DNA from 2 places in the Nocardia sp. NBC_00508 genome. Region 2 is predicted to be linked to the other one. Evidence: riboswitches for the same ligand, from Rfam matches in the RefSeq annotation. Region 2 holds a riboswitch; the other holds the start of a gene.
The links. A riboswitch is a leader RNA that binds a small molecule or an ion and turns the genes downstream of it on or off. The one in region 2 is predicted to bind S-adenosylmethionine.

Region 1: linked by a shared signal. The riboswitch ahead of OHA40_RS17825 (aminotransferase class V-fold PLP-dependent enzyme) and the one ahead of OHA40_RS05595 (amino acid ABC transporter permease) in region 2 are both predicted to bind S-adenosylmethionine.

The regions. Positions count from the first base shown of each region.
Region 1 covers NZ_CP107852.1:4,019,489-4,024,554, reverse strand. The annotation lists gene OHA40_RS17840 (2-oxo-4-hydroxy-4-carboxy-5-ureidoimidazoline decarboxylase) at 1-145, shown strand, start outside; gene OHA40_RS17835 (YbaK/EbsC family protein) at 200-676, shown strand; gene OHA40_RS17830 (flavin reductase family protein) at 742-1,293, shown strand; gene OHA40_RS17825 (aminotransferase class V-fold PLP-dependent enzyme) at 1,366-2,685, opposite strand; SAM riboswitch class IV at 2,733-2,846, opposite strand; gene OHA40_RS17820 (Pls/PosA family non-ribosomal peptide synthetase) at 3,289-5,066, shown strand, end outside.
Region 2 covers NZ_CP107852.1:1,268,384-1,273,449, forward strand. The annotation lists gene OHA40_RS05580 (LppM family (lipo)protein) at 1-95, shown strand, start outside; gene OHA40_RS05585 (glycosyltransferase) at 131-1,297, shown strand; gene OHA40_RS05590 (hypothetical protein) at 1,363-2,064, opposite strand; SAM riboswitch class I at 2,446-2,539, shown strand; gene OHA40_RS05595 (amino acid ABC transporter permease) at 2,637-3,539, shown strand; gene OHA40_RS05600 (amino acid ABC transporter ATP-binding protein) at 3,536-4,303, shown strand; gene OHA40_RS05605 (ABC transporter substrate-binding protein) at 4,318-5,066, shown strand, end outside.

The DNA.
Region 1 (5,066 bases), 2.8 Mb from region 2:
CCTCTCCCAGCGGGATATCGACCGCGCCTTCGAAGCGCTTGTGCACGAGCAGGTCTCGTCCCGCGACCTGACCCAGCTCGCTCGGATCACCCGGGCGCGGATCTCCGCGATGCTCGGCCCGCGCGAGGGATACCCGGAATACTGAGACAGCAGCGCGACTCGCCCGGCGTACCGCCCGCAATCGCTCTACCCTGGTGGGATGCGCAGGTCGTCATTGCCACCGGTCGCCTGCCGGGTCGCCGACACCCTCATCGCCCGAGGCCACCACGGCCTGATCATGGCCCAGCCGGAGCCGACGCACACCGCCGCGGACGCCGCCGAAGCACTGGGCGTCGACGTGGGCGCGATCACGAAATCGCTGGTGTTCCTGCTCGACGACGACCCGGTGCTGCTGCTGGTCTCCGGCGCGCATCAGGTCGACCTGGCGAACACCGGCGCGCGCCTGGAGGGAACGCTGACCCGCGCCCCCGCCAAGTTGGTGCGCGAAGTGACCGGCCAGCCGATCGGCGGTATCGCACCGGTCGGCCATCCGACCAACCTGCCGACCTGGGTGGACAACGCGCTGTCGCGGCATCGCGAGCTCTGGGCCGCGGGAGGGCACCCGAACACTATTTTCCGCACGTCGTTCCCGGAGCTGCTGCGGATCACCGCCGGCCTTCCGATCGACGTGGATTGACTCGCTGAGCAGCCTGGACACCACGCGCTCCGCACCGGCTCGGCCGCCGAGCGTAGTTTCGTCCTGTGACCGAAGCACCACGGCCCGAGACGGAAATCGCCATACCCGATGATCTGAGCGGCATCACCGCCGAGCAATATCGCGCCTCCATGCGCCACTATCCCGCGGGCGTCACCGTCGTCACGCTCAGTTCGCCGCAAGGGCCGGTCGGCTTCACCGCCACCTCTTTCGCGTCGCTGTCCCTGGACCCGCCGCTGGTCTCGTTCAACATCGCGCACACGTCCTCCAGCCTGGCGGCCATGCTGGACGCGGAATCCGCGGTCATCCATTTCCTCGGCGAACACCAGCAGCACCTGGCCCATCGGTTCTCGCGAACCGCCGAGGAGCGATTCACCGACCGCTCCTTGTGGACCACCTTGGACACCGGCGAGCCTGTCCTGCACGGCACCCCGATCTGGCTTCGCATAACCGTGCACCAGCTCATCCCCCTCGGCGACCACACCCTCGTCGTCGGCCTGGTCACCCGGGTCCACGACAGCACCGACGAAAAGCCCGCCGCGGCCCCGCTCCTCTACTACAACGGCCGCTATTACCGCCCGACCTCGCTGGGCGACTGAACGAATGCGCGGCTACGCCATGCCATACCGGCCACGATGCGGAGCTGCTGTTTCGAAGGACTGCGGCTAGGGCTAGCCGATCAGGCAGGGAGCCGCGCCGGTGGGGGCGGTCGAGGTGAACGGGCGAGTTTCGGGCGTGGGGTTCCACAGGCCGTTGGTGGCGGCGTAGTCCCAGGTGGGGCCGGTGCGCACGAGGGTGGACACGGCCTCGATCAGGCGGTCCACGTCGGCGGATGTGGTGCCGAGGCCGATGCTGGCGCGCAGGGCCCCGTCCAGGCCGAGGCGGGCGAGCAGCGGGTGGGCGCAGAAGCGGCCGTCGCGCACGCCGATGCCGTGTTCGGCGGAGAGATAGGCAGCGACATGGCCGGGAGCGAATCCATCGAGCGCGAAGGCGACGATACCCACCGAGTCGGTGCTGTCGGACCAGATACGCAGCAGACGCACGCCGGGGATCACGGCGAGGCCGTGGCGGAGGTGGTCGGCGAGCCGGTGTTCGTGGGCGGCAAGGGTTTCGGCGTTGATGGCACAGAGCGTGTCACAAGCGGCGGCCAGCGCGGCGGCGCCGAGCACGTTCGGCGACCCGGCCTCGTGCCGCTGCGGGGCGTTTGCCCACTCGGCCCCGGTGGTGGTGACCTCACGAACGGCACCGCCACCGGACAGATAGGGCTGTGCCGCATCGAGCCAATCGCGCTTGCCCACGAGCACACCCGCGCCGAACGGCGCGTACAGCTTGTGCCCGGAGCACGCCAGGTAGTCGATTCCGGTGTCCCGCAGGCTGATCCGACGGTGCGGCGCCAGCTGGGCCGCGTCCACCAGGATCCGGGCGCCGCACTGGTGCGCGATGGTGGCCAGCCGTTCCAGTGGCAGCACCTCGCCGGTCACGTTCGACGCGCCGGTCACCGCGAGCAACGCGGCGGGCTTGCTGCACAATTCGGCGACCAGCCTGCCGACGGTCTCCTCGACGGTGTCGGCCGCCTGCACGACGCGGCGGCCCTGCCTGGTCCAGGGCAGGAAGTTGGCGTGGTGCTCGATGTCGAGCACCACCGTGTCGCCGGGCACGCAGGACGCGAGCAGGTTCAGCGAGTCGGTGGTGTTGCGGGTGAACACCACCACCTGATCGTCGGCGGCGTCGAGGAACTTGGCCACCGACCCGCGGGCGGCCTCGTAGCACTCGGTGGAGATCCGCGAGGCGTAGCCCGCGCCGCGGTGCACACTCGCGTAGAACGGCAGCAGCTGCTGCACGCGGTCGGTGACCTGCGCCAACGCCGGCGCGCTCGCCGCATAGTCGAAATTGGCGTAGGTCGCTGTTCCGCCCTGCACGAGCGGCACCCGCAGTTCGTCACCGGAGACCCGGGCGAGTGGGGCACAGGCGTTGTCGACAGCAGCAGTCATCACGAGAATCCCGTCGGCTCGAGGACCCGCGATCGCATGATTCGTCGAGTCCGCGCTTGCCGCGCCCGGTCGGGCGTCGGCCTGGTCGTCACCCGGAGCACCCCACCGCGGAGGAGGGTTGCCGACCAGCAAGCCGGGGCTTAGCACTGGCACTCATGACCTGAGCCGAGATTGGCAGAAGCGCCCCGGCGCTGTCAACCACGTCCCAACCCGAGCCCACACACACCGATCGGGACATAACCACCACACGCGAGTCTTTACAAGCACCCCGATGACAACTCGCGAGCCGCACGCGCAGCCGAGCGAACACGCAGAACAGATACAGCGAGCGGAATCACATCCAGCAAATCAGCGAACTTTCGGCAAACTCTACGCGCTCCCCGCCGACCAGCGGCTGCCGGGGTTCGTACCGCGAAAATCGTCCCGACCTGCAACAACGCCCACAGCGCCAGGCGATCCGGTATCCAGTCGGGTGAACAACAAATGACGACGACCCCGGGTAACGTGGACGATTGGCCATCATGGCGTTTGCCCTTTGGTAACCCAGCTATGACACAACAACGGGAAGTGTGAGGCAGGTCGATGGGAGGTGCACCGAGCGCCATGCTCTGGACAGAGGTCCATGCGCCGGTGCGCCCGTTGTTGCGGGGCGATCGCGCGCCCGAGCCGAGAACACTCGTCGACATCCTGACCGCGACAGCGCTCACGCATCCCGACGCGCCCGCCATCGATGACGGCCACGTGGTGTTGTCCTACCTGGAACTGGTCGTCGAGGTAGAGAAGACCATGGCCCGCCTCGCCACGGCGGGCGTGCGCCCCGGCGACCGGGTCGGCGTGCGTATGCCGTCGGGGACCCGCGGGCTCTACGTGACCATTCTCGCGGTCCTCTACAGCGGCGCGGCCTACGTGCCGGTCGACGCCGACGATCCTGCGGAGCGCGCCCAGCTCGTCTTCGGCGAAGCCCAGGTCACCGCGATCGTGACCGCCGATGGCATCGAGACCACGGCCGCGGGTATCCGCGCCGCGGAGCGGCATGAAGGTGCCGACACCTGGTCGGCGCTCCCCACCCCCGGCGACGACGCTTGGATCATCTTCACCTCCGGGTCGACCGGAACCCCGAAAGGCGTTGCCGTCACGCACCGCAACGCTGCCGCGTTCGTCGACGCCGAAGCCGACCTGTTCCTCCGCGACGCCCCGATCGGTCCGGGTGACCGGGTCCTCGCCGGTCTCTCGGTCGCCTTCGACGCCTCCTGCGAGGAGATGTGGCTGGCCTGGCGTAACGGCGCCTGCCTGGTGCCCGCCCCCCGCGACCTGGTGCGCACCGGCGCCGACCTGGGCCCCTGGCTGGTGCGGCGCGAGATCAGCATCGTCTCGACGGTGCCAACCCTGGCGGCGACCTGGCCGGTCGAGGCGCTGGAGGCGGTGCGGCTGCTGATCTTCGGCGGCGAGGCCGTCCCGCCCGAACTCGCCGAACGCCTTGCCGGAACGGATGATTCGGCTCGCGAGGTATGGAACACCTACGGGCCCACCGAGGCGACGGTTGTCGCCTGTGCCGCGCGGCTGAACGGCCAGTGGCCGATCCGCATCGGACTTCCACTCAACGGCTGGGATCTCGTCGTGGTGGACCAGGCGGGAAATCCCGTGGCGGAGGGCGAATCCGGCGAATTGGTGATCGGCGGCGTCGGCCTGGCGCGCTATCTCGACCCGGCCAAGGACACCGAGAAGTACGCGCCGCTGCCCTCGGTCGGCTGGGACCGGGCCTACCGCAGCGGCGACCTGGTTCGCAACGACAGCGCGGGACTGGTCTTCCTCGGCCGGGCCGACGATCAGATCAAGCTGGGCGGCCGCCGCATCGAACTCGGCGAGATCGACAACGCGCTCCAGCATCTCCCGGGTGTCACCGGCGCCGCCGCCGCGATCCGAATCACAGCGGCGGGCAACAAGCTACTGATCGGCTACCTCACTGGGCCGGGACCGGACTTCGACGCCAAGGCGGCGCGAGCCAGTCTCACCGAACAACTTCCGGCTCCGCTGGTGCCCAGGCTCGCGGTGATCGACGAGCTACCGACCCGCACCTCCGGCAAGGTGGATCGCGACGCGCTGCCGTGGCCGCTGCCGGACGCCGCCGAGGACGACGACAACGACCTGACCGGCACGGCGCAATGGGTTGCCGGACTGTGGGATTCGATTCTCGGCGCGCAGGTCGGCGATCTCGACGCCGACTTCTTCGACCTGGGCGGCGGCTCGCTCGCGGCGGCGCAGCTGGTCACCGCCCTGCGCGAACGTTATCCGCAGATCACCGTCGCCGATCTCTACGATCATCCGCGCCTCGGCGCCCTGGTCGACCTGCTGGCGCAGACCACGCCCGCGGTCGCCGTCGC
Region 2 (5,066 bases):
TGGCCTACCTGGACCGCAACCCCGCCCCGCCCGGCGCGCCGGAAGCCGGGTTCTCGCTGAGCCGCTGGTGGCGCTCGGCAACCCAGAATCGCTGAGCGGACCGTCGGTGCGCCGGGATACCGTGGCGCCCATGGTGAGTGCCGATAGGCCGAAAACGTTGCGCGCGAGCTCGATCCTGCCCACCTGTGCCACGACGCTGGCAGTGCTCGGCGCGGGTATCGCGCTATACAACCGGATCACCGTGCCGCGGCTGGGAAATACACCGACGACGGTGATCGAACCGGTCACCGTCTGCGTCCCGGCGCGCGACGAGGCCGACCGGCTACCCGATCTGATCGCCGATCTGCGTGCCCAGGTGGGAATTCCGCGCATGGCGGTGCGCATCCTCGACGATGGTTCCACCGACGACACCTCCGCCGCCGCGCGCGCGGCGATCGATGGCGATTCCCGATTCACCCTGCTGCGCACCGAGTCCGACCCGGCCCCCGGCTGGACCGGCAAGGCGGCGGCCTGCGCCCGGCTGGCCGAGGATGTGGCGACGCCGGTGTTGATCTTCCTGGACGCCGATGTGCGCGTGGCCCCCACGGCTCTCGCGGCGGCGGTGGGCGCCCTGCGCAGGAGCGAAGTCGCGCTGGTCTCGCCGTGGCCGCACCAGGTGGCCGGATCGGCCGTGGAGGAGGTGGTGCAGCCCCTGCTGTGCTGGTCGTGGGCCTCGACGCTGCCGATCGCCGCCGCCGACCGGAGCCTGCGCCCGTCCACGGCGGTGGCCTGCGGCCAATTCCTCGTGTTCGACAACGCCGGGTACCGCGCGGTGGGTGGCCACGCCGCGGTGGCCGGGAGCGTCACCGAGGACCTCGAGATCGCGCGCACGCTGCGCCGAGCCGGTCATGGCACGGCTTTGGTGGCGGCGGGGCCGCTGGCGCGAACCAGGATGTACCGCGGCGCAGGCGAACTCGACGCCGGCTACACCCGCTGGCTCTGGTCGGCCTATGACGGAACGGTGACGGGCGGAGCCGCGGTGGGAATGCTTGCCGCCCTTGCCTATTGGCTGCCGCCGACCGCCGCCGTGCTCGGCAGAGGTCCGATCCGGCGGACCGGCCTGGCCGGCTATCTCGCCTCCGTCGTCGGCCGACTGCTGGCCCGCTCGACCGAGACCGGTGGCCCGCTCCGGTACCCGGATGTTCTCGCCGCCCTCGCACATCCGCTGTCGGTGGGCGCGTACCTGCTGCTGTGGGCGCGTTCGCACCGTGCCCGCCGCCGGGGCACGGTGCGCTGGAAAGGTCGCCTTCTGGAATAACGTGGGTGGGCATCGTGCCCCTGCGCCCTCGGACGGTCAGGGGCGATGGCCCTGCGGCTGGACACTCACGGCACGGTGGCGATCCCGACTGTCGGCAGGAAGTGGCAGGACCTGGCACCGTTCTGGACCGTGCCGAACACCGCGGCGAGCACGGTGCCACGGCCGGTGTCCACCGGGACCGCGCGCACGCCGCCCATCGGAAGCGACGCGAAGAGGAAGTCCTGGATCGCCTGCTCGGCGGCGGGCCGCAGTTCCGGCGGAACGGCGGCGGGGATCATCCCGCGGGCGACCTCCGACAGCGGCCCCATCCCGGCCGTGCCGCTGCGTCCGGTGCTCAGGTTGACCCAGGCGACGTGCATGCCCGCGGTGTTCGGGCCGTCCGGCCCGAGCCCGTAGGGCACGAAGGTGAACATGGCCTGCCCCGATTTGACGGCGCTGAGGTCCAGGCCGGGAATCTGCACGGTGTTCTTCGGCCACGGGCCCGGAATGGAGCCCGCCACCGCGGGCGCCATGCCGAGGGTGGTGTTGTCGACGCACAACGCCGCCGCGGCTGGATACAGGAACGGCTCGATGCCGAGCGTGCGCAGCGCGTTGAGCGCTGAGTGGTAGACACCCAACAGATCACCGGGGGCGACGGTCTGCGTGGTGCGATCGGGGAATGCCGGAGCCGGGGTGTCCGGGGCCGCGAGCGCGGCACCCGGCCCCGCGAGTGCGAGGGCGACCGAACTGGTCGCGACAGCGGACAACAAGCTCAGACGACGCAACATGATCACGAAACCTCCTCATCGGCGGAACGATCGAGGGGCACAGTACTCCGGCAAACGCACTCAACAGCCGGGATTGCGGACAGCAATTTCGCAGCAGTCCAGTTTGCCCGAATCGAGCCGACGCGCTGGTCCGCCACCACAGGCAAGGCCGTATGCTGCATCGCGCCGCCGCTATTCGGCGCACGCGCCCCGCGCGTGATGAGGCGACGAGGTCCGCACCGCTGTCGACGCGGTAGCGCACGCCTGGCAACTACAAAGATCCGATGAATCCGGGCGCGACAAGGTCTACGCTCACGGTGATTACTTCTCTTGTTCCGCGATCCGCTTGCTGGGCATCATGATTCGGCTCGACCCTTACATCGGTTGACGGGGGGTCGGCACCAACCATCCAGAGCGACCGAGAGACCTGGCTCGTCGACGTCGCAGCAACCCCCCGGTCACCGGGTGCGGGTGCTTCCGCCGGGACCGATGGAGGAACCGAAGTGATCATCGAGGACCCGTCATGGAGTTCCCCCGCCCCCGGAACCACCGCGCCCGGCAGCGCATCCGCGCGAGGGGGTGGAACACCCACCGTGGCCAAGGCCCGCCACCCCTGGCGGTGGGTGGTCAGCGCCGTCGCGCTGATCCTGCTCGCCCAGTTCGTGCACGGGCTCGCCACCAATCCCGGCTGGGACTGGCCGACGTTCGCGCAGTACATCACGGCGAAATCGGTGCTGTCGGCCTTGCGGGTGACCTTGGAACTGACTCTGTGGGGCACCGCGCTGGGATTCCTGCTCGGCACCGCGCTCGCGGTCGCCCGGCTGTCGAACAATCCGGTGTTGCGGGTGATCTCGTGGGTCTACATCTGGGCGTTCCGCTCCATCCCACTGATCGTGCAGTTGCTGTTCTGGTTCAACATCGCCTACCTGTACCAGACGCTCTCGGTCGGCATCCCGTTCGGCCCGGCGTTGTTCACCTTCGAGGTAAACGGGGTGATCAGCGGTTTCACCGCCGCGGTGATCGGCCTGGCCCTGCACCAGGCGGCGTATTCGGCCGAGATCATCCGCGCGGGGTTCATCTCGGTCGACGCGGGCCAGCTGGAAGCGGCCGCCGCGCTGGGGATTCCGCGGCTGCGGCAGTTCCGCACCGTGGTGGTCCCGCAGGCGATGCGCTCGATCCTGCCGAATGCGACCAACGAGGTGATCAGCCTCTTCAAGGGGACCTCGATCGTGTCGGTGATGGCGATCGCCGAGCTGTTCTACCAGGTCCAGGTGATCTACGGGCGCAACGGACGGGTGGTGCCGCTGCTGATGGTCGCGACGGTCTGGTACATCGTGCTCACCACCGTGTTGTCGGTGGCGCAGTACTACATCGAGCGCCACTACGCCAAAGGCGCGCACCGCACCCCGCCACCGTCACCGCTCCAGCGCACGTGGCAGAAACTGCGGGAAGTCGCCGAGATCGGTTCCGCCGCACCGCGCGGAGCGACGCGATGACCGCCACGCCCGCCGTCGAGGTCCGCGGCGTTCGGAAAGCCTATGGGGCGCATCAGGTTCTGCGCGGCATCGATCTGACCATTCGCTCCGGCGAGGTGGTCGCGGTGATCGGTCCGTCCGGTTCCGGCAAGTCGACCCTGCTGCGCGTGGTGAACCACCTGGAATCGCTGGACGCGGGCACGGTGCACATCGACGGCGAGCTGATCGGGTATCGCCTTCGCCGTCACCGGTTGCACGCGCTTCCGGACCGGGAGGTGCGCAAGCAGCGGTCCCGGATCGGCTTCGTCTTCCAGCAGTTCAACCTGTTCCCGCACCTGACGGTGCTCGACAATGTCACGCTCGCACCGCTTTCCGCGCAGCGACGCGACCGCGGCGAGGTCGAGCGCGAAGCGAAGGACCTGCTCGAACGGGTCGGCATCGGACACCTGGCGGCGGCGTATCCGCGCAGACTGTCCGGCGGGCAGCAGCAGCGCGTGGCGATCGCCCGCGCGTTGGCGCTGCGACCCCGCGTGATCCTGTTCGACGAGCCGACCTCCGCGCTGGACCCGGAATTGGTCGGCGAGGTGCTGGACGTGATCCGCGACCTCGCGCACGGCGGCACCGCCCTCGTGATCGTCACCCACGAAATCGGTTTCGCTCGCGAGGTCGCCGACACCGTGGTGTTCCTCGATGACGGCGTCATCGTCGAGCAGGGCCCGCCCTCGGTCGTCCTCGACCGCCCCGAACACCCGCGCACCCGCGCTTTCCTATCCCGAGTCCGCTGATGAACAGGTATCCGATGAAGCTTTCCGCCCTGGTCGCCGCCGCCGCGACGGGAGTCGTGCTGCTGGCCACCGGCTGCACCGAACCCGAGGCGGACTCCGCCGCGCAGCCCGCGGGTTCGATCACCTTCGACCTCTCCCCCGCCCAGTCCGGTCGCGTCCGGGCCGCGAAGGTCGACGCCATCGCCGCGGAGGTGCCGCGGGCGATCCGCGACCGCGGCACCCTGATCGTGACCGGCGCGTCCGGCGCCGCGCCGCCGCTGCGGTTCTACGCCACCGACGACAAGACCGTGGTCGGCTCCGAAGTCGACTTCGCCTCGCTGATCGCGGACATCCTCGGGCTGAAACTCGACGCGCAGGTGGCGGATTGGTCGCAGAACTTCGTGCGGGTGGATTCCGGCGAGGTGGACGCGTTCATCTCCAACGTGACCGTCACCGAGGAGCGCAAGGAGAAGTACGACTTCGCGACCTACCGCAAGGACAATGTCGCGTTGGAGGTGCCGATCCAGAGCAAGCTCGAATTCAAGGACCGCACCAGCCTGGCGGGCAAGCGGATCGGCGTAGGCACCGGCACCAACCAGGAGCAGCTGCTGGTCAAGTGGAACGAGCAGAATCGGGCCGAGGGCCTGGCGCCGATCGACATCGCCTACTTCCAGCAGACCACCGACTACTACCTGGCGCTGGCCTCGCAGCGGCTGGACGGCTATCTCGGCCCCAACCCGACCGCGATCTACCACGCGGCCACCGCGAAGCAGACCAAGATCGT